4 regions of the Priestia sp. TRN 1309 genome follow, and region 1 is predicted to be linked to each of the others. Evidence: riboswitches for the same ligand, from Rfam matches in the RefSeq annotation. Region 1 holds a riboswitch; each other region holds the start of a gene.
The links. Region 1 has a riboswitch for S-adenosylmethionine ahead of mtnK (S-methyl-5-thioribose kinase). Riboswitches for the same ligand answer to the same signal wherever they lie in the genome.
Positions count from the first base shown of each region.

Region 1 (7,753 bases):
CGCAAAAGCAGCAAGGTGAATTAGAGCAGCTACGAGCTATTTTTAATGACGTATTAGATGCCATTGTCGTATTTGATGAGTATTTTCAAGTTATAAATGCCAATGAATCAGCCTGCGGGCTGTTTGAAAAAACAAAGGATGAGCTATTAACGTATCAAATGAAAGATTTTCTGATGTATTTTCCGTATGACATGATTGAAGCGTACTATCCAGCGCTTTTAGAAGAAAGCTATTTCAAATATGAAGGCGCGATGACGCTTCAAAGCGGCATGATGAAACATGTTGAATTTACTTCACACAAACATAGTCACATGTCGGGCATTATTGTGTGTACATTTCGAGATATTACGCAGCACAAGATGATGGAAAATGAAAGGTTTATTAGTCATCATATGTTTATGGATGTATTTAATGAAGCGGTAGATGGAATTGTTATTTTTGATCGAACTGGTCAGCTTATCGATGCGAACCCTTCATTTTGCGAGCGATTAAATTATACAAGAGCACAGCTTTTAACTAAAACGTTAGAGGAGCTTGTAGAACCTACTTATCATTATAAAGTGAAAAAATTATGGAGAACTCTGCATCAAGAAGGAAAGACAAGCGGCGAGCTGCCGATTAAGCTCGAAAATGGAGACGTTACTTTTTTTGAATTTACCACAACGGCTAATATATACAGTCAATACTATATGTCCATTATGAGAGACGTGACGGAAAAACGGCTGATGGAGCAGCAGCTGTTGAGAAGCGAAAAAAATTTCAGGGCTATTTTTGAAAATGCGATTGAAGCCATTTTGATTTGGAAAGACGATGGGGAAATCTTAAACGCTAATCTTGCTTCGTCCCGTACTTTCGAGCTGCCGTTGAACAAATTGATTGGAAGTAATTTGTATACGTTTATCGATAAGCAAAGCTTTAGTGCATTAAAAATGCTGCAAACATTTCAAAAAGAAGGAGAAATTCGCAATCAGCTTCCTTTTTACATGCCAAATGGAGAAATCAAACAGTTGGAATTCACAGGGAAAAAAGGCATTATAGAAGGAGACCATTTAACCATTTTTCGAAACATTAGTGAACGTACAAAAATCGAACAAGAGCTTCGGAATAACGAAGAGAAATTCAGACAGATTTTTAATGGTTCGATCGATGGGTTAGTTTTATGGGACGGCAAGCGAAATATTATTGATGTGAATTCTTCTCTTTGTGATATTCTCGAACTCAGCAAAGAGGAGATTTGTGCGCATTCCATGGAGGATTTTATTTCTTCAGCGAATTTAGATGCGGTCATTGAGCATAAAGAAACAATTGAGGAAAAAGGGGAAGCTGAAGGAGAGATTACGTACGTTACGGGGAACGAAAAAGTTAAAAACATCGAATTCTCTACGAAAAAAGATATCTTGCCAGGTCTATATATGACGCTTTTAAGAGACGTAACGGAACGAAATCAAATGCAGGAGCAGATTCGGAAATCGGATACGCTTCAAGTAGTCGGACAGTTAGCAGCTGGGATTGCGCATGAAATCCGCAACCCGATGACGGCTTTAAAAGGGTTTGTTCAGCTGCTAGAAAGCAGCATTCAAGAAGATCACTCTCTTTATTTTGATATTATTAAATCCGAATTAAAAAGAATCGAAACCATTATTACAGAGTTTCTAGTACTCGCTAAGCCACAGGCCGTAAAGTTCGAAAAGAAAAATCTAGCTGCGGTTGTTAAAGAAACGATTGATTTATTAAATGCTCAAGCGCTTTTAGAAAATATTCAGTTTGAACTAAGTGTGTCCCCTCAGCTGCCAATGGTATACTGCGAGCCGAACCAAATTAAACAAGTACTAATAAATGTAATTAAAAACGCAATTGAAGTTACGTCAAACGGGGGAAGAATTTTTGTTGAAGTCTATTCTACAGAGCCGCACTACGTGACGGTCTCCATTCGAGATCAAGGAGACGGAATGCCCGAAGAGCGCATCAAGCGCTTAGGGGAACCATTTTATACGACAAAAGAAAAAGGAACGGGGCTTGGTTTGATGGTCTCATATAAAATTATCGAAGAACATAAAGGGCGAATTGAAGTGGAAAGCAAAATAGGAGAAGGAACGGCTTTCCGTGTTATTCTTCCAGCCTAAACAGAAAGGATAAGCGAGTATGTACTATGGAGAAATGAACTTATTTTCTGATTTGAAAATTTATATTGTAGCCTCGGAAAAAGGGGTTCAACATATTTGGTTTGATAGCGATGATCACAACGAGCAGCTTAAAAAACTTGTCCATGACGAGAATTATCACCTTGTGAAAGAAGCGAAGCGGCAGCTTCAGGATTATGCTGAAGGGCGCACGCTAACATTTGATGTGCCTTTGGATATAAAAGGAACAGACTTTCAAAAAGAAGTGTGGTTAACGCTTAAAGGTATACCTTATGGACAAACGTGGTCTTATAGTGATGTAGCGGAGTCTGTTAATCGCTCTAAAGCCGTAAGGGCTGTGGGACAAGCGAATCGTCGAAATCCACTGCCTATTATTTTACCTTGTCACCGTGTTATTGGTAAAAATGGAGCTTTAACAGGTTATGCAGGTTCCCAAACTCATATAAAAGAAAAACTATTAATGCTTGAAAGAAATGTAGCAAAAGGCGCTCTGGAGTTAAAATAACTATTCACCGTCTAATTTCCAGCCTTCTCCCTGCACAAAAACACCGTCAATTTGCTGAGGAGAAGGGAGGGAATTTAGTTCTTCATCTTTGGATAAATCGAATAGCTGATATTGCTGCTTGCGATTTAACGCTTTGTTTTTATCCGTTTTTTGCTCTGCACTCATTTTTACTCCTCCTTATTCAAAAAGAATCCCCTATAATATATGTAGAAAAAGCAGAGAGTACTGTTACAATTGTGTTACAAATGCAGCCAAAAAGCGCTGTTTAATAAAAAAGGTTGAGACATAACAAAATCAATGTCATCTAAAGATGAACAACTCGTATAGATGAACTGAACCGCTTGTGACACCGCAGTTGATTTCCGTGCAAGACTTCGCTTTCCGCGGGCGGCCGCTGAGCCTCCTCGTCGCTTGCGCTCCTGCGGGGTCTCACCCCTTCCGTTTTTCCCGCAGGAGTCTTCACCTTGCCCTCCAATCAACTGCTAGAAGGAACGAAACAGATAAAACGATATTTACCATCACAAAAAAACGAACCACTAATCAACATGTTGATTAGTGGTTCGTTTTGCAGTGGGGCTAAAATACTTTTGTCCCAGCCTCTTGTTATTGAGCAGATTGCAGCAAAACTTTTTGAATGGATTCAAAAGACGGGGAATGGATAACTCCATGCTCTGTAATAATGGCCGTAATCAGTTCGCTTGGCGTCACATCAAAAGCTGGATTGTACACAGAGATTCCGTCTGGAGCAATTTGCGTATCTCCAATGTGCGTTACTTCTTTAGTCGAACGTTCTTCAATAGGGATGCTGCTTCCGTCTTGAATAGATAAATCAAATGTGGACTGCGGCGCTGCTACGTAAAATGGAATACCGAATGCTTTCGCTAAAAGAGCAAGTCCATACGTTCCAATTTTGTTAGCCGTATCGCCATTTGATGCAATGCGGTCAGCACCTACAATGATCCCATTAATTCCTTTTGTTTTAATGGTATGAGCAGCCATATTATCCGTAATCAGCGTAACGTCTACTCCCGACTGCTGAAGTTCCCATGCTGTTAAGCGAGAACCTTGAAGAACGGGTCTTGTTTCACAAGCAAATACTTCAAGCGGAATATCGCGCTGCTTAGACAAGTGAAAAGGTGCTAATGCTGTTCCATAATAAGCTGTAGCAATTGAACCAGCATTACATATTGTCATGATTTTATCTTTCTTTTTAAATAAAGAAAGGGCATGATCTCCAATTCGGTAGCACGTTTCTTCATCTTCTACTTGAATTTGAATCGCTTCATGAACAACTTTTGTTTTAGCTTCATTAACGGACGAAGCGGATTCAGCGCTTTTCGCTACGCGGTCCAATGCCCAAAATAAATTGACGGCAGTCGGGCGTGAACTAGCTAAATACTGTTGATCTAGAGCTAGCTTTTTGTTAAATTCCTTGACTGAATCCGTGTCATAGCTAAGCGCAGAAAGAGCAAGACCAAAAGCCGCCGTAATGCCAATTGCAGGGGCTCCGCGTACTTTCAAGGTAGTGATAGCATCCCATACGTCTTTAATGGTTTGCAGCTTAATATATTCAACTTTGCCAGGAAGCTGCTGCTGATCTAATAAAGTAATATATGATTCATTCCATTCCACTGAGCGCGGAAGTGATAGTGTATTTGTCATGCTGATACCGATCCTTTCATTGTGTACATTATTCGTTATCGAAGTAAATGTTCAAATTCATTTGGTGAAACGTCTTGTTGGTGCAGAAGTAAATAGCGTCCAATTTTTAACGCAGTACGTTTAGCGTTAATTTTTCTTTCCTCTGAAGAAATTTCGTCTAAGTCCGCCACGTGAGCTAAGCCAATCGTACGTCGAATGATTTCACACCCTGCATATCCAACAGCATCTTGCCACGTTTGCGTTAAAATTTCATGTAACAAGCGCTCATCTTTAGCGAAAGGTTCAGTGTTTTCAGAATGCCAAAGCGCAGTAAAGGTATCTTTAAATACGTTCCATGTGTTCGTAATGTGTGCAAATAACGGTTCGCGATCTGTTTTTCGAGAAAGAGCATTTAAAAATAAATTTGCAACAAATTGGCCTAAATCGAATCCAAACGGACCGTAAAAAGCAAACTCTGGATCAATCACTTTCGTTTCTTGACTGCTAGCAAATATGCTTCCTGTATGTAAATCACCGTGAATTAGCGTTTGGGCATTTGTTAAAAATTTATATTTTAATTTTGCTGCTTGTAACTTTACATCTCCATCGTTCCACAATTCTTCTACATCAGGACGCAGCGCTTCTTCAAATTCATTTGTATCGATATCAAAAAAAGGATCTGTAAAAACTAAATCTTCCGTAATATTGCATAAGTCCGGATTGCTGTACTTGACGACTTCTTCTTTTTTATCCTGAGGCTTTAAGGCAAAATCCGACGTTTTGAATGCAATATGTCCTAGAAAAGAACCGATATGCTGTGAAAGCAGGGGATAACTTTCTCCTTGAATAAGTCCGGCGCGGGAAATCGTTAAATGAGACAGATCTTCCATGACCGTAACAGCAAGCGTTTCATCGTGGTAATACACAGCTGGTACGAGTTCAGGGGTAAATGCACCGAATTGCTTGAGCGCATTGCTTTCAATCGTGGCACGGTTCAAGGATAGAGGCCAGCTCTCGCCTACAACTTTTGCATAAGGAAGTGCTTGTTTGACGATAATGGATTTATTCGTTTGATCATTTATGATGTGAAAGACGAGATTTAAGTTGCCATCACCGATTTCACGGGCAGTCAGTGCTTCTGTGGCATCAAAGAGACCTAGCTTTTTCACAAGTTTGATTGCTGAAATTTCTGTTAAAGGCTGATACTTCTCTGTTTTTGTTGTTGACATTAGAATCCCTCCATAGTTTATTAAACTGATTTGTTTACTAAGTTAATAGGTTTAAGAATGTATGGAGGCTTTTATAATTTTAGAAAATATAAAAGCCTCTTTCGTTGGAAAGAGGCTTGATTGTAGTGTTCAAACCTCTTATCTGCCAGAAAGAATTACTTTCTGTTGGAATTAGCACCGTGCCTTTGTAAAAACATGTTTTACGGGTGTGATCCATCTTAGGATGGAATGACGGTCGGTTGCTGGGCTTCACAGGGCCAAATCCCTCAGCCAACTCTTGATAAGAGTACGATTACTTATTCAATTTTGATTTGTTTGAAAATTTTATGTTATCTGGTGAAAATCGTATCATGCAAAAAAACGGCTGTCAATACATAATTAATAAAATTCTGTGCGGCGATCTGTAAAGACAGGAATTTGTTTACGAATTTCTTTTACAAGTTCCAGGTTAACGTCGGCACTTAAAAGTTCTTCGCTATCGCCAGCTTCAGCGATTATTTCTCCCCACGGATCGATGACTAAGGAATGTCCGGCAAATATGTTATTAGGATCTTGGCCTACACGATTACACGCGATTACATAGCATTGATTTTCGATTGCGCGGCTAATGAGCAGTGCTTTCCAATGGGCAAGTCTTGGAGCCGGCCACTGAGCAACAACAAATAAGACTTCTGCTCCGCTGCTAGTATGCACGCGAATCCATTCTGGAAAACGAATATCGTAACAAATAACTCCTGCGCATAAAGACTGTTCAAGTGTAAAAAGATTTTTTGCTGTTCCTGCTTCTAGATAGAGGTGCTCATCCATTAATTTAAATAAGTGCAGCTTACTGTATTGTGACACTTCACGACCTTTTCGGTCGAAAATATACATCGTATTTGTGACGCCTTGCTCTGTTTTTTTCGCGATCGAACCTGCCACAATATTTACTTCGTTCGTTTTAGCAAATTGAGAGATTAATTGCTTGGCCTGCTGTCCTTCATCATCGGCAATTTCGTCTAGCCGCGTCAAATCATAAGCTGTATCCCATAGCTCAGGAAGCACAAGGATGTCAGGGTTTTCTTTTAGAGCTTCCGTCATTTTTTGTTGAATATATTTTCGGTTTTTAGTTGGGTTTCCAAACGCAATATCAAGCTGCAAACACGTGATTTTTACACTCACTTTATCATCCGTCCTTTTTTTAGTAGTTGAAAAAAATGACTTTACAAGTTGAGTATTACAATATATTATTTGTGACTAGAATTTCAAGAATTTTTTGAGAAGGTGTGCGATGATGAAACAATTTGAGCAATCGGAACTATTAAAAAGTTTACCAAAACAATTTTTTGCATCACTTGTAGGCAAGGTAGGAAAAGTAATGGCCCAAGGGCACGACGTTATTAACTTAGGGCAGGGAAATCCTGATCAGCCTACTCCTTCACATATTGTAGAAACACTCCAAAAAGCAAGTGCTAATCCTATGCATCATAAATATTCTCCATTTCGGGGGCACCAGTTTTTGAAAGAGGCCGTTGCGACTTTTTATAAACGAGAATATGGCGTTGATGTGGATCCTGAAAAAGAAGTAGCTATTTTGTTTGGCGGGAAGGGTGGACTTGTTGAAATCCCGCAGTGCTTATTAAACCCTGGAGATACGGTGCTGGTTCCGGATCCTGGATATCCTGATTACTGGTCTGGAGTAGAGCTTGCAAAAGCAAAGATGGAAGTGATGCCGCTCACGGCTGAAAATCATTTTCTGCCCGTATACGAAGAGATAGGTGAACGTGCTAAAGAACAGGCAAAGCTCATGTTTTTAAACTATCCGAATAATCCTACCGGTGCAGTGGCAACGGCAGAATTTTTTGAAGACACCGTGGCGTTTGCTGCCAAGCACGATATTTGTGTCGTACACGACTTTGCCTACGGAGCCATTGGATTTGATGGTAAAAAGCCAATCAGCTTTTTACAGACTCCTGGTGCAAAAGAGACGGGAATTGAAATTTATACTCTTTCTAAAACGTATAACATGGCGGGATGGCGAGTTGGATTTGCTGTAGGAAATGAAAGTGTAGTAGAAGCTATTAATCTTCTTCAAGATCATATGTATGTCAGCCTCTTTGGGGCGGTTCAAGAGGCAGCAGCGGCAGCTCTGTTAGAATCTCAACAATGTGTGAATGATTTAGTTAAGCGCTATGAATCTAGACGCAATACCTTTATTCAAGGGCTTCAAGAAATTGGTTGGGACGTTACATCTCCAG
Region 1 covers NZ_JBOZGM010000003.1:155,962-163,714, reverse strand. Annotated here, with positions in the region: gene ACRPLQ_RS13130 (PAS domain S-box protein) at 1-2,123, shown strand, start outside; gene ACRPLQ_RS13125 (methylated-DNA--[protein]-cysteine S-methyltransferase) at 2,143-2,646, shown strand; gene ACRPLQ_RS13120 (hypothetical protein) at 2,647-2,811, opposite strand; gene ACRPLQ_RS13115 (hypothetical protein) at 2,886-3,125, opposite strand; gene mtnA (S-methyl-5-thioribose-1-phosphate isomerase) at 3,250-4,308, opposite strand; gene mtnK (S-methyl-5-thioribose kinase) at 4,344-5,516, opposite strand; SAM riboswitch class I at 5,652-5,803, opposite strand; gene ACRPLQ_RS13100 (carbon-nitrogen family hydrolase) at 5,895-6,677, opposite strand; gene ACRPLQ_RS13095 (pyridoxal phosphate-dependent aminotransferase) at 6,790-7,753, shown strand, end outside.

Region 2 (7,753 bases), on a different contig from region 1:
CGGTGTACGTTTGAGTTATATTCTTTGTAATACTTCTCAATTGCTTCAATTACAGCAAGCGGCTTTTGTGAAGTTGCTGCACTGTCTAAATAAACGAGTGGGCTGCCATTTACCTCTTGGTCTAAAATAGGAAATTGTTTACGAATATCAGAGATATTCATTATCGAACTTTCCTCTCAATTAAATCCGTTAATTGTTTTTTAACCGTTTCGATTGGCAACTCGTTTACCACTGGTGCTAAGAACCCGTGAATAACTAGACGTTCTGCTTCTGTTTGCGGAATACCGCGGCTCATTAAGTAGTAAAGCTGAATTGGATCTACGCGTCCAACAGATGCAGCGTGTCCTGCTGTTACATCATCTTCATCAATTAGAAGAATTGGGTTTGCATCTCCACGTGCTTTTTCACTTAACATTAACACACGGGATTCTTGCTCAGCGTTTGATTTAGAAGCACCGTGTTCAATTTTACCGATACCGTTAAAGATTGAAGACGCGCTTTCTTTCATAACGCCGTGTTTTAAAATGTAGCCTTCAGAATGTTTTCCGAAGTGTACGATACTTGTTGTTAAGTTTTGAGACTGCTCTCCACGTCCAACTGTTACCGTTTTTGTATCTCCATATGAACCGTCGCCCATTAGATACGTTGTATTTTCTGAAACTGTATTTCCTTCACTCATTAAGCCTAAAGCCCACTCAATGCGACCATCTTTGCCCGCTACGCCGCGGCGGTTCACATAAGTAGTTGTACCTTTAGCTAAGTAGTCAACAGCTCCAAACGTTACTTTTGCATTGCTGTTAGCGAATACTTCCGTCACGATATTGACAACACCGTTTGACTCTTCAGCAGTAGCAATGTAGTTTTCTACATATGTTACTGAGCTGTTGTCTTCAGCTACAACAATAACATGGTTGAATAAAGCTGCTTCTTCATCTTCACGGACAAATACAGCTTGAAGAGGCTCTTGTACTTCTACATTTTTAGGAACGTATACAAATACACCGCCGTTTAATAACGCTGCGTTTAATGCAGTTAAACGGTGCTCATCTACTTTAACTCCGTCTTTCATGAAGTACTTCTCAACAAGGTCGCTATGCTCTTTAGCAGCTGTTTGAATATCTGTGAAGATAACGCCTTGAGATTTTAGCTCTTCTGTTAATGTTGAGTATGCAGCTGTTTGGTCACGCTGAACATATAGATTCTTAACCGCTTCTGTATCAATCAGTGCTTTAACCACTTCTGGAAGCTCGTCTACGGATGAGATTGTGCTTGCCTGTGAAGTGTGCTTGTCAAAAGCAGTAAAGTTCCATTTCGAAATGTTTGTTTTATCTGGCTTTGGAAGTGCAAGATCTTCTGCTTTCGCAAGAGCTTGTAAGCGAAGATCTAGCAGCCAACTTGGTTCATTAGCTTCTTTTGAAAAGCTGCTGATGTACTCTTGATCAAATGGTAATTTCGTATCAATAGTCATAGAGATCCTCCTAACTCTTAAGCTTCTTGCTCTACAGTTTCGTCTTCAATACCTAATTCTTGTTTGATCCAGTCATAACCTTCTGCTTCTAGACGCTGCGCTAATTCTGGTCCACCTGATTTTACAACGCGACCTTGCATCATAACGTGAACTTTATCTGGTGTAATGTAGTTTAATAAACGTTGGTAGTGAGTGATCATTAAGCAACCAAACTCGCTGCCGCGCAGTTCATTAATACCTTTTGATACAACTTTTAACGCATCGATATCTAAACCAGAGTCGATTTCATCTAAAATTGCAATTCCTGGTTGAAGCATCATTAATTGAAGAATTTCGTTACGCTTCTTCTCACCGCCAGAGAAACCTTCGTTTAGGTAACGCTGAGCCATGTCTTGATCCATTTCTAAGAAATCCATGTTTTTGTCTAATTGACGGATGAATTTCATTAGTGAAATTTCTTCGCCTTCTTCACGACGAGCATTAATTGCTGAACGTAGGAAGTCTGCGTTTGTTACCCCGCTGATTTCACTTGGATATTGCATCGCTAGGAATAGACCTGCACGAGCGCGCTCATCTACTTCCATCTCAAGTACATCTTCGCCGTCTAGCGTGATGCTTCCTTGTGTAACCTCGTATTTAGGATGTCCCATGATTGCTGAAGATAATGTTGATTTACCAGTACCGTTTGGTCCCATGATTGCATGGATTTCGCCGCCCTTAACTTCTAAATTAACACCTTTTAAAATTTCTTTACCTTCAATTGCAACATGAAGATCTTTAATTGTTAAAGTTGACCCTGCCATATTAAAACCTCCAGTTATAGACGTATATAGTAAAAAACGATATACCTATATCTTTTTAATTATTCTCATTTTATTCTCATTACAATCTTATAACAAATGAAAACTTATAGCAACCTTTTGACCCAAAAGGTTTTAAACCATTATGTACGTTTTTTAAGACTAAATCCACTCATAAAAAAGTTGCCTTAAAAGACTCGATAGAGCCTTCTAAGACAAGCTTTTTACCCGCTTTATTTACTTAGTGCGTGTGGCTAGTCAGTTCTGAAACACACTCTTGGACAAGCGTAACGGACTGACTCATCGCTGCGCCTCCGCCAAATGCCGCTGATACTCCGCATGCTTCTAAAATTTCTTGCTCAGTTGCACCTTGATCAATGCAGCCTTTTGTATGATAAATCATACAGTACTCGTCTTGAGCTACTACGCTGATTCCTAGCGCGATTAACTGCTTTTCTTTTTTAGAAAGAGAACCTTCTCCAAAACATGCTTCAGTAAACGCATTAAACGTTTTTGTTACTTCCGGCAATTTTTCGCTAAATTTCCCAACACCCATTTTATAATCATGAAGTGCTTGCTCAGTTGAATGACGTGCTTCTTGCTGCATAACGTCAGCTCCCATCATCAGTAAAGTTTTCACGGTTAGTATGCGTGAGAAAAATAAGAGTTATTCGTTTTGATGCATACAAAAAAGCACTTGCCCAGAGTTGGCAAGCGCTTTTCTTCTATTATTTATTTACCGGCAATACTCCGCCTTTGTATTTTTCTTTAATGTAGTCTTGAATTTCTTTAGAGTGAAGAACTTTTACTAAAGCTTTCACTGTATCTTTATTTTCGTCACCTTTGTGAACCGTAATGATGTTTGCATATGGGTTATTTTCTTTGCTTTCCACTGCGATTGGATCTTTTACTGGATCTAAACCAGCATCGATAGCATAGTTAGCATTGATAACAACAGCGTCACCTTCATTGTTTTTGTACATTTGAGGTAACAATCCGCCTTCAACATCGGCTTTAAATTTTAAATTCTTAGGGTTTTCTACAATATCTTTAATTTGTGCGTCTGTTTTCTTTACGCCTGGTTTTAATTTGATCACGCCAGCTTTTTCAAAAATCGATAAAATACGTCCTTGCTCTGCTACTGCATCACGCATAATAACTGTGCCGTTTTTCGGAAGATCTTTTAAGCTTTTGTATTTTTTAGAGTAGATACCAATTGGTTCAATGTGAATGGCACCGGCACTTACGAAATCATACCCTTTTTCACCTTTATGATCTTTTAGCACTGAATTCATATAAGGAACGTGCTGGAAGTAGTTTGCATCAATTTCATTGTTTGCAAGAGCTGTGTTCGGTAAGATGTAATCTTGGAATTTTTTAATCTCTAAATCAATTCCTTGTTTTTCCAAAATAGGTTTTGCTTGTTCTAAAATTTCAGCATGAGGCGTATTAGATGCACCCACGACAATTTTCTTTTCATCTTTTGATCCATTGTTAGATCCACACGCCGCTAATCCTACTACTAGCGCAGATGTTAATGCTAAAGCTGAAAGCCATTTTTTCATAATAAATAATCCTCCCTTTATCTTTTATCAATTTTTGCAGTAATCGCATCTCCAATAAGTTGGATAATAAATACAATAATCAAAATTAAGATCGTAGCGGCTAGCGTTACGTCATTATGACTGCGCTGGAATCCTTCTAAATATGCAAGGTTTCCAAGACCTCCAGCTCCAATCACACCCGCCATTGCCGTATAGCCGACTAACGCAATGGTTGTTACTGTCAAACCGGAAATCAAAGCTGGCAGCGATTCAGGTAACAGCACTTTAAAGATAATAGTGCTTGTTGTGGCTCCCATTGATTTAGCAGCTTCAATAACACCTTTATCAATTTCACGCAGACCAATTTCTACAAGACGCGCATAAAATGGTGCTGCTCCAACAATTAAAGCCGGTAACGCTGCATTAGCGCCTAAAATACTTCCTACCAATGCTTTGGTAAATGGAATCAGTAAAACAATTAAAATAATGAATGGAATGGAACGAAAGATATTTACAACCGCCGACACAATGGCATATAAAGGTTTGTTTTGCCAAAGCTGTCCTTTGGACGTTAAAAATAAAAGCAAGCCCAATAAAATACCTAGAACAAATGTGGCTACAACTGAAATAGCCGTCATATATAGTGTTTCATTTGTCGCTTGAATAAAATCATCTAAAATAACGTTTGGAAATAGTTTCTCAAGCATTTGTCATTACCTCCACTTCTACCTGCTGCTCATGAATGTATGCAATGACTTTTTCAACTTCTGTTAATTCTCCGTCTAAATGAACGAACAACGTCCCGTATGAACCTGTTTGTGTATGAGAAATCTTTCCTTGCAAAATATTAATCGTTACATCAAACTGTTTTAAAATCGTTGTAATGAGCGGTTGCTCTGCTTTTCCGCCAACAAACGTCAGCTGAATAATTTGCCCGCTTGGATACAGCTCTTTTACTTGTTCAATCGTTTCAAACGTTTCCTCTGGTTCAGAAATCTGTTGAACGAATCGTTTTGTAATCGGCTGCTTAGGTTTTCTGAATACTTCTAGCACTTGTCCTTCTTCTACTACTGCCCCATTTTCCATAACGGCTACTCGATGACAAATTTTACGAATGACGTGCATTTCATGAGTAATCAATACAATGGTTAACCCTAGCTTCTCATTAATATCTACTAACAGATCTAAAATAGAATCTGTCGTTTGAGGATCAAGCGCTGATGTTGCTTCATCACAAAGCAATACTTTTGGATTGTTCGCTAGCGCTCGAGCAATCCCAACACGCTGCTTTTGTCCGCCACTAAGCTGTGATGGATAAGCATCTTCACGCCCTTCAAGCCCGACTAGCTTGATAAGTTCGTCTACTCGTTTCATTCTTTTTTCTTTTGAAATCCCTGCTATTTCTAACGGAAAGGCAATATTTTCTCGTACCGTACGCGACCACAAGATATTAAAGTGCTGAAATACCATACTAATTTCTTGTCTAGCTTTTCTGAGTTTTCCGCCTTTAATTTTTCCAATATCATTACCTGCTACTTCGACCGTTCCTGTTGTTGGTGTTTCTAATCCGTTTAGCAAGCGAATCAAAGAACTTTTCCCCGCTCCGCTATAACCAATAATTCCGTAAATTTCTCCTTGGTTAACGGTTAGATTCACATTATCAACAGCTGTTACTTGACCGCTTTTGGCCTGATAAATTTTTGTAACGTCTGTTAATGTAATCATATTTCTTCACCTTCTTTAATAAAAACTTAATTATGTTAGGTTGCCCTATAGGATGAAAAAGCCGTAAAACAATTTTCCCCATTAAAAAAGCCTCTCTGCGCATGACAGAAAGGCTCGATATTTAATCCTTTCTCTCATCTTTCAAAGCGCATAGCTTTGCAGGAATTGGCACCATTTCAGTTAGTCTGACGGTTGCCGGGTTTCACAGGGCTCAGTCCCTCCACCTCTCTTGATAAGAGTTCGCAACAATTATTTTGTTTTTAGGAAATATTCATTCATTTATGAACATTCATGAGTGTGATTTTAGCATGTGTCAGATAGGCTGTCAACAGATTTTGTTCTTGGGATAATATCCCAAGATTTCAACAGCCCCAACGGTTCGCTCTCTTTCAACTTCTTCATTTTAAACAAACGTTTGATTATCGAAGCTCCTCGAGTACGTGCTCGATGGAATGAAACGCGTAGAGTTTTTTTACCATTTCACCATTTTCCACTTCAATCAAACAAGGTACGCTTTCAATAGAAAATAATTCTGCTTTTGAAGGCATATAATTTAAATTGCTCATTCCGATGGTTACATCCGGCAGCATCGCTTCTGCCACGGTTAACATTTTTTTTGCCAGCTGACATGTCCCGCAAAAAGGCGTATGGAAAAAGATAAAGGCTCTTTCTCCTTCTTTTAACTGATCATCCAGCTGTTTTTCGCTCCATTCTTGCATGTTGCTCATTCCTTTTATGTTAAAAATTCTGCATTAACATCGATATTGGCACTCAGCAATACTGTTGCTATGTGATGTCTAGGGGCGGCAGCAACTTCTCGGTACATTTTATCAATATATAGATGCTCTGCTTCCGGAAGCTCTCGTTTAAATTGTTTTCTCAGCTTATTCCCTGAATCATCAGAGTCAACGAGTATGTATACCTCTTTGTTAAAAGTACAGTCAATAATTTCATCCAGCTTTGATAAACTAATCGTACCGTTTGTACAAATAATTTCAATTGGTTCTCGAATGATATCTTGAATACGCTTTTTATCTGACTTTCCTTCGACAATAATTACTTTTTCAATTTCAATTAGCCCCATTTTCATCACCCATAATCGTCAGTTGTATAGTAACATCATTTCTTTATGCTATACAATATTCGTTAATGTATCACAGTTCACCTGTTTTTTAAAAGAAATTTGCAAGAAAGAACTCTTTTAAAAGGCAGTTTAGGCCATATTATCTCTATAAAACAAGAAAAACAGCGGCAGTTGCCACTGTTTAGCACCATCCTGCTTCTTCATCGCAGTCTGTATATTTTTGCGTTTCACCTTGTTTTTGTACGTCCGCGTATTGATAGAACTTATTATTTTCTTGCGAATATCCTTCTTCAAAGCGGTATTCATTGCCGCTTGTTCCGTAGCTAACTTCACCAATTGGCTGCTTATCAACGTATAATTTCATACCGCCGTCATGAAATTTAGCTGTAACGCGATCTGTAACGTCCATTTTTTGTTTTTCAAACATAAAAAGACACTCCTTTAGCTTGTTTACTAATAGAGTGTCCAGTCAAAAACTTTTCATAAAGACAATTTATGGAGGAATATTATCCTTCGTTTGTCATTTCTTCGTATTGCTCTGCTGTCATCAGCTTGTCTACTTGAGAAGCATCAGATGGTTTGATTGTAATCATCCATGCTTCTTCGTATGGAGATTCATTAACAAGTTCAGGACTATCGCCTAAGTTGTCGTTTACTGCTACAACTTCACCGCTAATTGGTGCGTAAAGCTCAGAAACTGTTTTTACTGATTCAACGCTACCAAACGGCTCGTCAGCTTCTACTGTTGCTCCTACTTCTGGCAGTTCAACGAATACGATGTCTCCAAGCTCAGCTTGAGCGAAATGTGTAATACCTACGCGGACAACGTCTCCTTCTGTTTTTACCCATTCATGCTCTTCAGAATAACGCAAATCTTTTGGTGTACTCATCTTAATCCCTCCAAAATATGTATCGTAATTTGTTTATATAAAAAGCGCCTTCAATGTGGAGAACACTTTCTACAACCTAAAATAACTTCCTATTAACAGTGTAACGTAAAAGGTAAAAATTTTCTATTTGAAAACTTACTTCCACACGTCCTCAAACTGCTCTTCTTTGAAGCCAAGCGTTACTTTTTGTCCATCTGTTAGCAGCGGACGCTTAATTAACATGCCATCTGACGCAAGAATAG
Region 2 covers NZ_JBOZGM010000005.1:308,129-315,881, reverse strand. Annotated here, with positions in the region: gene ACRPLQ_RS21100 (cysteine desulfurase) at 1-161, opposite strand, end outside; gene sufD (Fe-S cluster assembly protein SufD) at 161-1,468, opposite strand; gene sufC (Fe-S cluster assembly ATPase SufC) at 1,486-2,271, opposite strand; gene ACRPLQ_RS21085 (carboxymuconolactone decarboxylase family protein) at 2,510-2,875, opposite strand; gene ACRPLQ_RS21080 (MetQ/NlpA family ABC transporter substrate-binding protein) at 2,997-3,833, opposite strand; gene ACRPLQ_RS21075 (methionine ABC transporter permease) at 3,851-4,519, opposite strand; gene ACRPLQ_RS21070 (methionine ABC transporter ATP-binding protein) at 4,512-5,537, opposite strand; SAM riboswitch class I at 5,669-5,776, opposite strand; gene ACRPLQ_RS21065 (thioredoxin family protein) at 5,957-6,256, opposite strand; gene ACRPLQ_RS21060 (toprim domain-containing protein) at 6,271-6,621, opposite strand; gene ACRPLQ_RS21055 (YusG family protein) at 6,803-7,048, opposite strand; gene gcvH (glycine cleavage system protein GcvH) at 7,128-7,511, opposite strand; gene ACRPLQ_RS21045 (arsenate reductase family protein) at 7,647-7,753, opposite strand, start outside.
Region 2: another riboswitch for S-adenosylmethionine. It lies ahead of ACRPLQ_RS21070 (methionine ABC transporter ATP-binding protein); the one in region 1 lies ahead of mtnK (S-methyl-5-thioribose kinase).

Region 3 (7,753 bases), on a different contig from region 1:
TAAGACCGATAAACCATAGTGGTCCGATAATAACTGCAATTCTTGTATCTGGATTGTACGCCATAAGAACAACCACCAGCGCTAGGAACGCAAGTGACACATAAGACGTTAACGGAAATAAAGGCATTTTGTATTTTAACTTTGCCTCTTCACCTTTTTTTAGCGTTTTGCGATACTTAATTTGAGAAAGCAAAATAATTCCCCAAGTCCAAATCGCACCGAATGTTGCAATGCTTGTTACCCACGTAAATACTTTGGCAGGCACAATGTAGTTTAACGCTACTCCGACTAATAACGCACCCGCTGATGCTAAAACAGCTTTTCCAGGTACGCCGCCTTTTGTCAGCTGACCGTATCCTTTTGGAGCTTCTCCGTGCTCTGCTAAGTTAAACAGCATACGGCCTGTACTAAAAATACCGCTGTTACAAGAAGAAAGAGCTGCTGTTAGCACCACAAAGTTAATAATGCCTGCCGCTGCTGGAATCCCGATTTTTTCAAATGTTAATACAAACGGGCTTCCCTGTGAACCAATTTCTTGCCAAGGATAAATCGACATAATGACAAATAATGCACCAACGTAGAAAATAAGAATACGCCAAAAGACCGAATCAATCGCTCTTGCTAGAGATTTTTCTGGATTTTTCACTTCTCCCGCGGTAACGCCGATCATTTCAATTCCTAAATATGCAAACATAACCATTTGCAGCGACAGTAAAATACCTTTGAATCCGTTCGGGAACAGCCCGCCGTTGTCCCATAAGTTTTTAATACCCGTCGCAACGCCGCCGTTCCCGATTCCAAACACAATCATTAATAATCCAACGGCAATCATTAACACAATCGCTAAAATTTTAATAAGTGCAAACCAAAATTCCAGTTCACCATATGCCTTAACAGCTAAGAAGTTAACTGTTGTCATGATGACAAGCGCCGATAACGCCCAAATCCAGTTTGGTACATCCGGATACCAATATCCCATATAAATACCAACGGCTGTAATTTCAGCCATACATGTTACAACCCATAAAAACCAGTAGTTCCAACCTGTTAGATAACCAGCAAGGGGCCCTAAATAGTCGCGCGCGTACTTGCTGAATGAACCTGCAACAGGTTTTTGAATCGCCATTTCTCCAAGTGCTCTCATAATAAAAAACATAATCATTCCGCTAAATCCGTACGCCAATAATATTCCCGGCCCTGCTAATTTAATAGCAGATGCAGATCCAAGAAACAGCCCTACCCCTATGGCTGCTCCTAAGGACATCAGCGTCACATGTCTTTCTTCTAACCCGCGTTTCAATTCTTTCCCCTGAGTTTTCCCCTGCATAAACGTCTCCCCTTTTTCCAATCTGTCAAAACGAGATGAATACAGCTTTTTGTTAGCGCTTTCATATAAATTTATGCTAAAAGTCAGCTAGGCTGTATATTTTTATTCTATCACCTTTCTCTCGTTTTTCTTTTGTCGAAAAACAAAAAAATTATCGTATCATTTTGTTTAAACGCACAATTAGACGTAGACACTGCTTTTTTACTATGTATTTATTATCGCACCTAAGTAATAGTATTTTTTAAAAAATAGAAAAACGCCGACTCAACTCCGTCAGCGCATCGTTCATTTTATGCTTTTTTATAAAACTAGCATTTATCTCGCGGGTTCAAAAGTTTTACAGCCAGGTTCTTCCGTTTCAGAAACATGGTGACTACTTTCAGGACTCACAACGTAAATGGACTCTGCACTGCATTTATTTCCCGATTTCCAATACATGCACTCATTCACTTCACATAATACACCTTGGGCCACTGTTATCCCTCCTTTTTTTGTCTTATCTATTTACTACCCGAAATAGAACGCTTCTAACATTTACATGCAAAAAAACCGCTTGTTTATCAAGCGGATCCTTTTACTGCGTGTGTTCAACATACTGTTTTTTAGCTAAATATAATTCACGACTCAGCGTGATCCGCCGTTCTCTCAAGTTCCTTAATTTAACTTGAAACTGTTCATTAGTTGGCTCTTCTTGAATTAAGCGATACGTAAAAGAAATATCTTCATTTAACTGTTTAAAATCTTCCCATATTTCTTGAACGAGTGCGGATTGTTTGTCTTCAAATGAACGATTTTGCTTCGTTTTTAGCGCGGCTAAAATTTCCTGCTGCCACGTTTCGTCTTTTAGTTCTTTTGCTAACAAGTATAGATCTAAATAATCATCAACGCTTAGCGCCTGTTGTGTATTTTTCAATGTCATCACCTTTTCTATACGAAATGTTTCTTCCTAAGAAGAGGATTTCATCATAGAAAAAGATTCCTCTTCTTATCTGTCAGAGCTAGGCTATGCTGGAATTAGCACCATTCAATAATTGTGGTTGCTGAGGCTTCAAAGGGCCAGTCCCTCCACCTCTCTAGATAAGAATATTTCGTTTTTAAATTATTTCTGACTATTCTAATATGTTTTATATGTTATGTCAATAGCTTTTCAATAAAAAGAAAAAAGAAGTAAAATATGGTATGCTTTCATAAAGGATGGTGAGCACATGAAACGATATATGTTATCTGCTTTTTTGGGAAGCTTGCTGCTGCTTCTCAGCATTGCTTTTTCATCTACTTTCCATATTGCAATTGTCAAAACAACCGGAAGCATTGGAGGGATTATTTTAGCAGCAGCGGCTTTGATTATGAACGCACTTGAAGATCCCCCCTCCTCAGATCATACAGGTAGAGGAGCTGTTGAAGTACTAGATAAAGGCGCTGTTTGGGCTACTTATTTACTTTTACTTTCATTACCGAACCTCATCGCATGTATAACATCTTATGTTTTATGGACTCGCTGACATTCACCAACATTACGGACGTTTTGCCACCTGTAGGCTCATTGATATTTGTTTATCTACAAATCCAAGTTCACGGTACACATGCTGTGCAAAATTCCCAGCATGAACGCTGAGTCTGATTTCAGGGTATCCTTTGATAGACAATTCATCAATTGCTTTTTGCATTAACGGCTTGGCTAGACCTTGCCCGCGGTATTCTGGTAAAACATATAACTCGTAGATAAAGCCAATTTCTGCTTTTGAAAAGAAGTCGGCAGATGGACCGACAAAAACCCAGCCTGCAAGTTTATTTTCTTGTCTAGATACTAAATAATAACACCCTTTTTCAAGGGCATTATCAATTAGTTCATTTACGCGTTCAGTTGACGGTTGAAACTGATGCGTTGTTCCTTCAAACAGCGCATCAGCAGATTTCGTCCGAATTTCCTGTATTTCTTCTTCAGTAGCTTTTGCAATCATCACAATCTCTCCTTTCGTGTTCGTTTTCCACATACAGAGATAAATTCCTGCAAAAAAAAGTCTTCGCCTAAGCGAAGACTTTTATTTAAATTCAAAATGTTCTTGATGGTTGCCTTGTTCATCCGTCCAGTTAATCATGATGTCTAAGCCTGCCGCTTTTCCAGGAACAGCAAAATTGGCATAGCGAAAACGCTGACCGCTTTTGCTTAAGTTAGACCTTTCAATAGGAGAAAACAAGCTGTATTTCGCCTTATTTTTTCCTTCGTGCCGAAAAGCTTGGACCTGCACACGCTCTACGTCTTTTCCAATGTTTTCAACGGTTAATCCATATGTATGATAGACGTTATTTTTCCACTTTAGCTGATTATCTCCCGTCATGCTCGCTTTTGTCAGTTCGACCGACCATTGTTCAGATGATTTCTTCATTGGAAGTTTCTCAATCGAAAGAGCGCTGACATGAATGGTTGCAAAAGCAAGCCAAACAAAACAAAAAGTGCTGACTGTATAAAGTAGTCTTTTCATAGATTTTGATCTCCTTAGAAATTTTAGTAGTAGCATCTCCTATTACCTTAAAAATTATGATAAACACTTTAACAAAAAAGCCTCTCCATTCAGGAGAAGCTTCTTAATTAATGCATCAGCAAATCTTTTTGTGTGTCTAACGAGTGTTTTGTATATAAATCTCTTTCAATCGCATATTTAGGACGCTGTTTCACTTCGTTGAAAATCTTGCCAATGTATTCTCCGACAAGACCTATTCCCATTAGCTGCAGGCCGCCTACAAGCCAAATTGATAAAATAAGAGACGTCCAGCCAATTTGCGTATGATCTAAATATTTTTGAATCAGCGCATAAATGCCAAACAAAATACTAAAGAGAAACGAAGCTCCTCCAAGCAGCGTCAGTAAGCGTATAGGTGCTACGCTAAAAGACGTAATCCCGTCAAATGCAAAAGCGAGCATTTTCTTTAGCGGATATTTTGACTCACCCGCCGTCCGTTCTTTGCGGTCATATGTGACTTCCGTGGAGCGAAATCCTACTAATGGTACAAGGCCCCGCAAAAAGACGTTTCCTTCTTTATATTTCATGAGTTCACCAAGAGCACGTTTGCTCATAAGGCGAAAATCAGCGTGATTTTGAACGAGCTGAATTCCTAGCTTGTTCATAAAACGATAAAACCCTACTGCCGTGGTTCGTTTGAAAAATGTATCGGTTTCTCTGCTGTCTCGAACGCCATATACAACTTCATACCCAAGCCAATATTTCTCTACAAAAGTACGAATGACGCTGATATCATCTTGCAAATCCGCGTCAATGGAAATGACGCAGTCAGATTGCTTATGAGCTGCTTCTAGTCCTGCAAGCAAAGCATTTTGATGTCCTACATTTCGCGCTAACTTTAACCCTTTTACAAACAAATTGCTGCAGCTTTCTTTTTCAATAAGCGACCACGTGCTGTCTTTACTTCCATCGTCTACAAATAAAATAGTGCTTTCACTTGATACAAGTCGTTCATTAATCAGTTCTTTTACTACAGTAGTTAATTGAAAAGACGTCTCTGTGAATACTTCTTCTTCGTTGTAGCATGGAACCACGATCGTTAAAATAGGTCTGTTCATGTTATTGCCCCCTTACTTTGCTTCATATACATACACTTTCCAAGCGGACTGTTTATCGTTAAATGCTTTTAAAAAGTGCAAACCGTCGCTTTCAGCATTTTCAATTGGCACAGCTGAAAAAATATAGCGACCGCCCATTTTTTTAAATTGGCTGATATTAAGCTGCAAATGACGAATTTTTTTCGTTGAGTCTTTTCGGTAATCATATTTTTTACCTAGCTCGCTAACAAACACATAGCAGCGATTGCCCCAGTGATCATAGTAGCTTTCTAGTTTTTTATTTTTATCAAGCTCTTTGGCAATAATTTTGCGAAACTCATGTTTATATGTTAACGGATAGAAGTTGTTATACGTATCTAGCGTATAAAAGCCGTTATACTGAGCAATTGATGGATGAAGCCCTATGCTCGCTACGCGATAAGATGATTTAGGTTTTCCAATATATCTGCTTATTTCATCAAACTGATGCACAGCATAAAATTCTTTGACTGAAGGCTCGTGATTGTAGCGATAGTAAAGTTCAGGATTTGCTATAAATAACACAAGCAGCTGTAAAATCAAACATACCCACACAAACTTTTTCCACGCCTTGCTCCTTTTCCATAAAACATAGCTGCCAACGGCAAACATCAAATAAATAATGAGCGGGCGTAAAAAGTGAAATCTAGCAAAGTTGAACGTATTAAAAAGCTGATATTTTTCTTTTAGCGGCTCCCAACCTTTATAAAACCAAAACGCATACCAAATCGACAGTAGTAGATTAAGAATAAATAACTGCAAAAACGTTTTGTCAAGCTTTTCCTTGCGATTTCGAGCAACAAACCACAATACGACAAAAGAAAGCGGTAAAATGACAAAAGTATGAAGCGTCATTACATGCGTATGCCCGAGCGTATAGTTCTTCAAAGCAAGGCGAACGGAATGTCCAAAGCTTAGAGTAGAGCTTAAAAATTCATTTCGACTCGTCGGGGCCTCCGGAAATAAAAGCGAATCAACAAGTCGGTATTCAATGAGCAGAAAGACAGCAGTCATCGCTGCAATACTGCTTAAAAAAGGAATATTCCACGCTCGTTTTTTTACTACGTCTCTTAGCCATAGCAGCCCCATCGCTGCTAAAAAGAAGAAAAACCCGAGCACAAAGCTCGCGTAAAACGGGAGCAGTAAAAGTGTAAGCCATTCCTTCCACGTTCCTTCGCGGTTTCGAATGGTTAAAAACGCCCACAGCGCTAGCGGCTGTCCTAATGTACTCAGCATGCCCGAAGGCCAAAATGGCGTAAGTGCAAAAGCAAGCGATACAAGCACTCGAATCGCATACGCATCCTTGCTTTTAATAAAATGCTTTTTTAATAATAAATACATTCCAATTAAAGCAAATACGCGCGTGATCGTTTGACTCAGGCTGTATGCAAGCATGGTCGGGAATACACCATACAGCCACTGGATACCGCTAAATTCTGTTCCAAACGTATTCCTCGGCAATCCGTTAATAATTTGAGGTAATACGGCATGACTGGAGCCAAACAGCTCTCCGCTTCGATGCAGAACTTTATACCACGTAATATTTGAGTCTAAATTATCATGCACGCGTATATGTGAATTTTCCCCAAGCAAAAACATAGGAGATACATACGCAAGCAGCAAAAGGAAAGCGATAATAAGCAATGTTTTTTCTTTATTCATAGCTGTTTCTTTCTTCATCTGTTAACACCTATTTCCATTTCATAATGACTAAAAGCTAATCGTGGACGACTGCTTCTTTTTTTGTATTAAATACAAAGTATTTTTGACCCGTATAATTTAAAAGCGTATACAGACCTGTTCCAATTAATATACCGACGTCTTTTTTGAACGGATGCACCGCAACAGGAAGTTGATGCAATAACCAGCTGGAGAACTGCAGTCCAATATAGTAAGACAAGCCGTAGCAAATGCCAATAACTAAAATAAAACGCAGTATGCTTTTTGATAAATGAACTCCGCTTTTAAACGTAAATATTCGATTTAACACGTAGCTGACGACTGCCCCCGCTGCATTGCCAACGAACGTCGCTATCCAGTAATGATGAAAGATATGAAGCAACACATACATAATGGAGAGACCTACTGCTGTATTGACCAGTCCCACTACTAAAAAACGTACAAAAGATCCTTTCATATAAACTCCTTTTGATTTTGATACTTTCATAAAAATTACATATTATGACTTTAAATACAGTTTCAGTGTAGCAACTCCACTTAAAAATCTAATGAAAATAACATTAAAAACAGATGAAAAAAAGCTAAAAGAATCAATAAAAATCAGGATTCTTTCAGCTATTTAGTAGAGCCTTCAATCATTAATTTTTGATCGCTTTGATTATCAAACGCATCCACTGCCGCTACTTCTATTTGATACGCAGTATGAGGCTGCAAACCGGATAACGGAAGACTTAAAACATCCGGAACAGGATCGCTGTAATATTGAGAAAATGCATTATATGTTTTGACCACTTTTCCAGTTTCTTTATTTTTGACGGTAATGCGATAAGAATGAACCATCAGATTATCCACCGCTTGCGTAAACTGGATATAAAGCTGATTTGCTGAAGCTTTTTCTTGTATAACAGAAATAGTAGAGCTTGGAAGAAAAATCGGTTTTACTAAATCTCGCTCATTCGTGTAGTGAAATTTTTTTGTATCTGCAGGTATGTCAATTTCCCACGCTTCTCCCGTCCACTTATTTGCGTGAAAATCCCGCCTTTTAACGACTACTTTTCGATTATAAACCTCTACAAGAAGACCTTGACTCACATCTCGGTAGCCAGGAGGAAGTTCACCTTGTAAATATCCAGCACCAGGCCATATAT
Region 3 covers NZ_JBOZGM010000001.1:537,259-545,011, reverse strand. Annotated here, with positions in the region: gene alaP (alanine permease AlaP) at 1-1,327, opposite strand, end outside; gene ACRPLQ_RS02785 (DUF1540 domain-containing protein) at 1,643-1,801, opposite strand; gene ACRPLQ_RS02780 (hypothetical protein) at 1,902-2,246, opposite strand; SAM riboswitch class I at 2,310-2,411, opposite strand; gene ACRPLQ_RS02775 (hypothetical protein) at 2,533-2,829, shown strand; gene ACRPLQ_RS02770 (GNAT family N-acetyltransferase) at 2,842-3,288, opposite strand; gene ACRPLQ_RS02765 (hypothetical protein) at 3,370-3,810, opposite strand; gene ACRPLQ_RS02760 (glycosyltransferase family 2 protein) at 3,918-4,907, opposite strand; gene ACRPLQ_RS02755 (DUF6044 family protein) at 4,920-6,605, opposite strand; gene ACRPLQ_RS02750 (GtrA family protein) at 6,643-7,062, opposite strand; gene ACRPLQ_RS02745 (metallophosphoesterase) at 7,221-7,753, opposite strand, start outside.
Region 3: another riboswitch for S-adenosylmethionine. It lies ahead of ACRPLQ_RS02780 (hypothetical protein); the one in region 1 lies ahead of mtnK (S-methyl-5-thioribose kinase).

Region 4 (7,753 bases), on a different contig from region 1:
CACTTTATCAATTTACTCAGTATGTCAAATCAAAGCAAATTCCCATCCAGGTATTTGCTCCTGAATTTGCTCATAATCGGTCGTTTTCACCGTATGTTCACCGCTCGCCTAGCATGCCGTTTTTCCTTTATCCAAACAGCCGCTTTTCATTGCCAAACGTTCTAAAAATTAAAAAGCAGCTGCAGGAATTCAACCCTTCTCTTATTCATTTGGCCACTCCTTTTACAATGGGGCTTTGCGGCTCCTATTACGGAAAAAGATTAGGTATTCCTCTTGTCGGCTCTTATCATACCAATTTTGATGATTATTTATCTCACTATGAACTTGAAAAAATGCGTGTACCACTGCAAAAATATATGAAATGGTTTTATAAACCTGTACAAAAATTATTCGCTCCCTCCGAAGTGACCAAACAGCAGCTAGAAAAACAAGGGTTTCACAACGTAGCTATTTGGTCGCGAGGGGTAAATCACAAATTGTTCCATCCCCACTATGACCGCTTTGATATTCGTATTAAATATAATATAAAAAAACCCTACATCTTAACGTATGTAGGAAGGTTAGCTAAAGAAAAGAACGCTGATTTTTTACTAAAAATTGCCCGATCTTTACCTGATCATATCCGCCACCAAGTTCACTGGCTTATTGTGGGAGATGGTCCTTTAAAAGAACAAATGCAACAGCAAGCATCTGAGCATATGACATTTACAGGCTTTCTTGAAGGTAAGCAACTTGCTCATATCTATTCTTCATCTGATTTGTTTGTTTTCCCTTCAGAAACAGAAACGTTCGGAAATGTCGTACTGGAGTCTCTTGCTTCTGGAACTCCCGTGGTGGCAGCAAATGCAGGAGGAGTTAAACAGATGGTTCAGCACGGGCGAAACGGCTACCTTTGCAAACCTCACTCCTTAGAAGAATTCAGTTCGGCTATTACAGGTTTACTTGATGATTTGCACCAGCGGCTTCACTTTGGCCATGCAGCGAGACACTATGCTCTTACTCAATCATGGGACGCCATTTTTCAGCATTTGCTTTCAGAATATGAAGATGTCGTAGAAAAATCTGCTGAAGGTATTCAATGGGCATAAAAAAAATCTCCGTTTTCACGGAGATTTTTTTTATTATTTAGCTAAAGCTTGAGTTTTTAATGCTTCAGCTTTGTCTGTGAACTCCCAAGGAAGCTCCACATCTGTACGACCAAAGTGACCGTAAGCTGCTGTTTGCTTATAAATTGGGCGACGTAAATCAAGCATTTTAATGATGCCTGCTGGACGTAGGTCAAAGTTTTTGCGTACTACATCTACTAGTACTTCTTCAGAAACTTTTCCTGTACCGAATGTATCAATTGAAATAGATACTGGCTGTGCAACACCAATTGCATATGCTAGTTGTACTTCACATTTATCAGCAAGATCAGCTGCTACAATGTTTTTCGCAACATAACGAGCTGCATAAGCTGCTGAACGGTCTACTTTTGTTGCGTCCTTACCAGAGAATGCACCGCCGCCGTGACGAGCATATCCGCCGTAAGTATCAACGATAATTTTACGACCAGTTAAACCAGCATCTCCTTGAGGGCCGCCGATTACGAAACGTCCTGTTGGGTTAATGAAATACTTTGTATTTTCATCAATTAACTCATTTGGAACAACTGGATTAATTACATATTCTTTTAAGTTACGTTGAATTTGCTCTAACGTTACTTCTGGGTGATGCTGAGTTGAAATAACAATTGTATCGATGCGAACAGGTTTGTTGTTTTCATCATATTCAACTGTTACTTGTGTTTTACCATCCGGGCGAAGGTAAGGAAGAATTTCTTCTTTACGTACTTCTGTTAGACGGCGAGCAAGTTTATGAGCTAATGAAATTGGAAGAGGCATTAATTCTTTTGTTTCGTTACATGCATAACCAAACATTAACCCTTGGTCTCCAGCTCCGATTGCTTCGATTTCTTCATCGGACATTTGACCTTCACGTGCTTCTAACGCTTGGTCTACACCAGCAGCGATATCAGCTGACTGCTCGTCGATAGATGTTAATACTGCACAAGTTTCAGCATCAAATCCGTATTTTGCACGAGTATAGCCAATTCCTTTAATTGTTTCACGAACTGTTTTAGGAATATCCACGTAAGTAGAAGTTGTAATTTCACCGCTTACTAAAACTAAACCAGTTGTTACGCTTGTTTCACAAGCAACACGAGCATTTGGATCCTTTGCTAGGATAGCATCAAGAATTGAGTCAGAAATTTGGTCACAAATTTTATCGGGATGTCCCTCTGTAACAGATTCTGACGTGAACAGACGACGTTGTGTTGACATCAGTTTTCCTCCTTATAAATACGATACATTGTGATACGGTACTCATTCCCTTATTTTCATTACACGTTAAAAAATATAAAAAAACCTTTCCTTGTATCGAGGAAAGGTATCAAATTCTACATAAGCCTTTCACTCTTATCGATCAAGGTTGTGCCCTTGCATCAGGTTAGCACCTTATCGTCTACACAAAAAAATGACGATGGTTGCTGGGTTTCACAGGGCCTGTCCCTCCACCAGCTCGGGATAAGAGAGTATCCGTTCAAGGACATATAATACATGAAAAAGCGCTTCACTGTCAACAACATTCAAATGGAAATCATCTCTTTATGTTTGAATCTGTTTTAATGTAACATACTCAAATTTAAAAATAGTATACCTTATTAAGAATGATCACGAAGTTTGGTTAACAAGACAGACCAAAAAAAGGCTTTCACTTGAAATAGCTTCACTTTTTTCGCTTCTAGCACATATACATGTGTCTAAAATAGGTATAACGTACATTTTTTTATAATACACAAACATTTTTAGTTAAATAGTATAGAATAATTAAATAAATGTGTTATACTAATTATAAATTTCAAACATTAATGAATAAATAATAGCTAAAAAGGAAGGTAGTGCACATGAGTACTGTTGATATGTCTATCGAATTAAATGGTTTGCTTCAATTAAAAACAACAAAACACCAATTATCTGTTCCACAACTTGTTGAAAAAATTCTAGCTCGACGCGAAGGAACGCTGACTTCTACAGGTGCTGTGTCAGTCGAAACCGGAAAATATACAGGTCGCTCTCCTTTGGATAAATTTATTGTAAGCGATGCTGTATCTTCAAAAACGGTTGAATGGGGACCCGTCAATCAGCCAATTTCTGCTCAGCGATTCGATGCGCTATACAAAAAAGTCTTAACCCACTTAAAGAAGCAGGATGAACTTTTTGTTTTTAATGGATATGCTGGAGCTGATAAAAAGTATCAGTTACCAATTCAAGTAGTTAATGAATTTGCATGGCACAACCTATTCGCTCAGCAGTTATTCATTCGCCCTTCAGCTGAACAAAAAACAAATGATGATGTGAAGCCGTTTACAATTGTAGCAGCTCCAACGTTCAAAGCTGATCCTGAAACAGACGGGACGAATTCTGAAACCTTCATTATTCTTTCATTAGAGCGACGCATTGTGCTAATTGGAGGAACTGAATACGCTGGTGAAATGAAAAAATCTATTTTTTCAGTGATGAACTTCTTGCTTCCTCAAAACAATATTCTATCCATGCACTGTTCTGCTAACGTAGGAGAAGAAGGTGACGTTGCATTATTCTTTGGTTTATCTGGAACGGGTAAAACAACGCTTTCTGCTGATGCAAACCGTCGTTTAATCGGAGATGACGAGCACGGTTGGTCAAGCTCTGGTGTATTTAATATTGAAGGGGGCTGCTACGCGAAGTGCATTCAGCTTTCCGAAGAAAAAGAACCGCAAATTTTTAATGCAATTCGCTTCGGCGCAGTACTGGAAAATGTAGTGTTGAATCAAAATACGAAAGTAGCAGATTACAATGATAATAGTTTAACAGAGAATACTCGTGCCGCTTATTCAATTGACTCTATTGATAATACGGTATTGCCAAGCGTTGCTGGGCACCCTACAGCTATTGTCTTTTTAACTGCTGATGCCTTCGGCGTCTTACCTCCAATCAGCAAGCTTACAAAAGAACAAGCGATGTACCATTTTCTGAGCGGATACACTAGTAAGTTAGCTGGAACAGAGCGCGGCGTAACATCGCCACAGGCTACTTTCTCTACATGCTTTGGTGAGCCTTTCTTACCTCTTGCTCCAACAACTTATGCAGAAATGCTAGGAAAGAAAATCGATGAACATAACGTAAATGTCTACCTTGTAAACACTGGATGGACCGGCGGTGAATACGGCGTGGGTGAACGAATGAAGTTAAGTTACACTCGAGCTATGGTTCAAGCAGCTCTTGAAGGAGAACTAGCTAATACCGAAACAGTAACAGATGCTATTTTTGGTTTATCGATTCCAACTCATGTTCCCGGAGTTCCTGATGAAGTGCTTCAGCCTTCTAAAGCATGGAACGATGCAACAGCTTATAACCAAAAAGCAACTGAACTTGCCGCTAAATTCAAAGCGAACTTCAAGCGTTTTAATGATGTAGCATCGGACATTTCAACATTAGGCGGACCTAGAGTCTAATAAAAAACCGATCGTCTTATAGACGATCGGTTTTTTAGTTAGTCGAATGTAATTTTGTCAGTTCATATGTGACAATGGTTTTTTCCTGCTCCATTTCTACCTTACGCACAACAGCAGTTCCAATACATTCTCCATTTTTCGTTTTGTGAATGTTTAATGGAATATCCAACGGATACAAACGATATCCTTTTTTCTCAACTTGAAAAATGTTATCTGTTACACGCTTTTCGTTGCCTTTTGTCACAATCATTGTATTTAATTCTAGCGGCATCCCCATTTTCTCTCACTCCTCACTGTTATTCTACTTGTTTTTTCTATCGTAGCATATCTTTTATTGCGCTTTCATCCACTTCGTTAACTTCTTTACCGTTTCTCGGTTTTCTTTTGGTGGAAAAGCATGTGGAAAGTTTTCAAAATACCAGCTGGTAACTTTTTTATTGGACTTCTTTAGTTTAGATTCGAGCTGATAGGAATGATCAATTGAGACGTTTTTATCTTCTAAACCATGAATAAGCAAGACCGGCGGCTCGACGAGATGAGCACGATGCAAAGGTGTCCTCCATTCGTATCTTTCAGGATATTTAGAAGGAGTTCCTCCAATCACCCGCTTCATCATTCTTCTTAAATCTTCTCTTTCTTCATATGTCAGCACCATATCCGTGACGCCTCCCCATAGCACAAGAGAACGGCTGTCTTTTTTTTCAATGGCTGTGAGTAAAGCCATCACTCCCCCTCGTGAAAACCCAAAAATATGAATGCGGTCATGGTGGACGTTAGGGAGCTGCTTCAGTAAATCGTAAGCAGCAAAAGCATCGTAACGATCATCTCCTGCAAAATCTTCGTTTCCTTCGCCTCCTTGATTTCCCCTATAGAACGGAGCCATCACAATAAAACCTTGTGAAGCAAATTGAATGAGTCGAGCAGGGCGAACCGTTCCTACGTTCTTAATACCTCCTCTTAAGTATAAAAAGCCGTCATACATTCCTTTTTCTTTTGGCTCTGCAAGCATTCCTTTAATCTTAAGCCCTTGACATGCATATGTAATCACCCACAGCGTCACGCGAGGATTTGATGATGGGAAACGCTGTTTATGAAGAATTGTTCCATCTTTCATTTTTTTCCTCCATTCTTTATATAACTAGCCTACTTTCTTCCGCTAAGGTTTACTTTCAGTCGTTGACTACTACTTCTTTGATTTTCCACATAGTTATATAGGCACTCACCTTCTTCCACTTCTTTACATACATTATCATAAAATATTTTATTACTTTAAGGAGGTTTGCTTTATGAAACCAATTAAATGGCTTTTTTCTTTGCTTGCTATTATGATTTTACTCATTCCACTAATTAGCTGCAGCAAAACAACATCTGTACAAACGGTTCGTGTCGGCGAAGTAACTCGCTCTATCTTTTATGCTCCCCAGTACGTCGCTATTTCAAAAGGCTTTTTTGAAGAAGAAGGACTAAAGGTAGATTTAAAAACAACTTGGGGCGGAGATAAGACAATGACGTCACTTTTATCTGATGGCATCGACGTCGCCTTAGTCGGCTCGGAAACGTCAATCTACGTATATGCACAAGGGTCTAGTGATCCCGTCATCAACTTTGCACAGCTAACCCAAACCGACGGAACATTTCTAGTAGCACGTAAAAAGGTCGATCAATTTTCATGGGATCAGCTTAAAGGCAAAACGTTTCTTGGTCAACGCAAAGGCGGCATGCCGCAAATGGTAGGGGAATATGTGTTAAAACAGCATAATATTGATCCTAAAAAAGATGTAAAACTCGTTCAGAACATTGATTTTGCTAACGTTGCGAATGCTTTTGCTTCTGGTACTGGAGATTACGTTCAATTATTTGAGCCAACGGCTAGTATTTTAGAGAAACAAGGAAAAGGACATATCGTTGCTTCCTTCGGAAAAGAATCAGGAACAGTTCCTTATACAACATTTATGGCCAAAGAAAGCTATTTAAAAGATAACCCTGAAGCAGCAGCTAAATTTACTCGAGCTATTTACAAAGCACAAAAATGGGTGAATACACATAGCACAGATGAAATTGCTGAAGTGGTTGCACCGTATTTTGAAGATACACCTAAAGACACGCTAAAAACTGTTATTGACCGCTATAAATCGCAAAAATCCTTTGCAACTAACCCTTTATTAGATGAGAAAGAGTGGGATCATTTACAAACAATCATGGACGAATCTGGAGAACTTCCAAGACACATTGATCACAGCAAGCTAGTCAACACAAAATTCGCAAAAGATGCAATGAGGGAGTAATATGACAAAACTTCACATTCAAGATATTCAACATATGTACCTTACGACAAAGTCTGCTACCACTGCACTTGAACATATTAATTTGTCTATTGAAGAAGGAGAATTCGTTTCCTTTCTCGGCCCAAGCGGATGTGGAAAAACGACGCTTCTATCGATTATTGCAGGCTTGATTGAACCAACGTCCGGCTCTGTCACAATAGACGGTGAAAATATCGGAACATCAGTCCCAAACATCGGTTATATGCTTCAACAAGATTATTTGTTTCCGTGGAAAACCATTAAAGAAAATATTTTACTTGGGCTTGAAATTCGCGGACAGCTAACAGATAAAACAGAGAGTAAAGCACTTTCACTTCTAAAAGAAATTGGTTTACAGGACGTAGATGACCTATATCCGCACCAGTTATCCGGAGGCATGAGACAACGCGTCGCTTTAGTCCGAACACTTGCCATTGACCCCGCTATTTTACTCTTGGATGAGCCTTTTTCAGCACTTGATTTTCAAACAAAACTCAAGCTTGAAGAACTTGTCTCCAAAACACTGATGACCTATCAAAAAACGGCCGTTTTGGTCACGCACGATATCGGCGAAGCCATTGCTATGAGCAGCCGAATCTTTTTATTCTCAGCCAAGCCGGGGAAGATCGCAAAAACATTTACGGTTCCTTCTATTTTACGAACCCTCTCTCCGTTTGAAGCACGACAGCATCCTGTCTATAACGATTTATTTATGGACATATGGAAGGAGCTTGATCAACTTGAAACCCACTAGCTCCCTAGATACTCTTCACGAAAGCTACCTTCGCAAGGTTCGGGGCGAAAAACGATTAGTACTGAGCGTGCAGATGGTCATTTTTTTAGCCTTTTTTAGCTTCTGGGAACTAGCTTCTCGTTTAAAGTGGATTGATCCTTTAATTTTCAGTTCCCCTAC
Region 4 covers NZ_JBOZGM010000009.1:33,531-41,283, reverse strand. Annotated here, with positions in the region: gene ACRPLQ_RS24565 (glycosyltransferase family 4 protein) at 1-1,088, shown strand, start outside; gene metK (methionine adenosyltransferase) at 1,122-2,324, opposite strand; SAM riboswitch class I at 2,457-2,574, opposite strand; gene pckA (phosphoenolpyruvate carboxykinase (ATP)) at 2,948-4,537, shown strand; gene ACRPLQ_RS24550 (DUF2584 domain-containing protein) at 4,572-4,814, opposite strand; gene ACRPLQ_RS24545 (alpha/beta hydrolase family protein) at 4,869-5,651, opposite strand; gene ACRPLQ_RS24540 (ABC transporter substrate-binding protein) at 5,824-6,822, shown strand; gene ACRPLQ_RS24535 (ABC transporter ATP-binding protein) at 6,824-7,594, shown strand; gene ACRPLQ_RS24530 (ABC transporter permease) at 7,668-7,753, shown strand, end outside.
Region 4: another riboswitch for S-adenosylmethionine. It lies ahead of metK (methionine adenosyltransferase); the one in region 1 lies ahead of mtnK (S-methyl-5-thioribose kinase).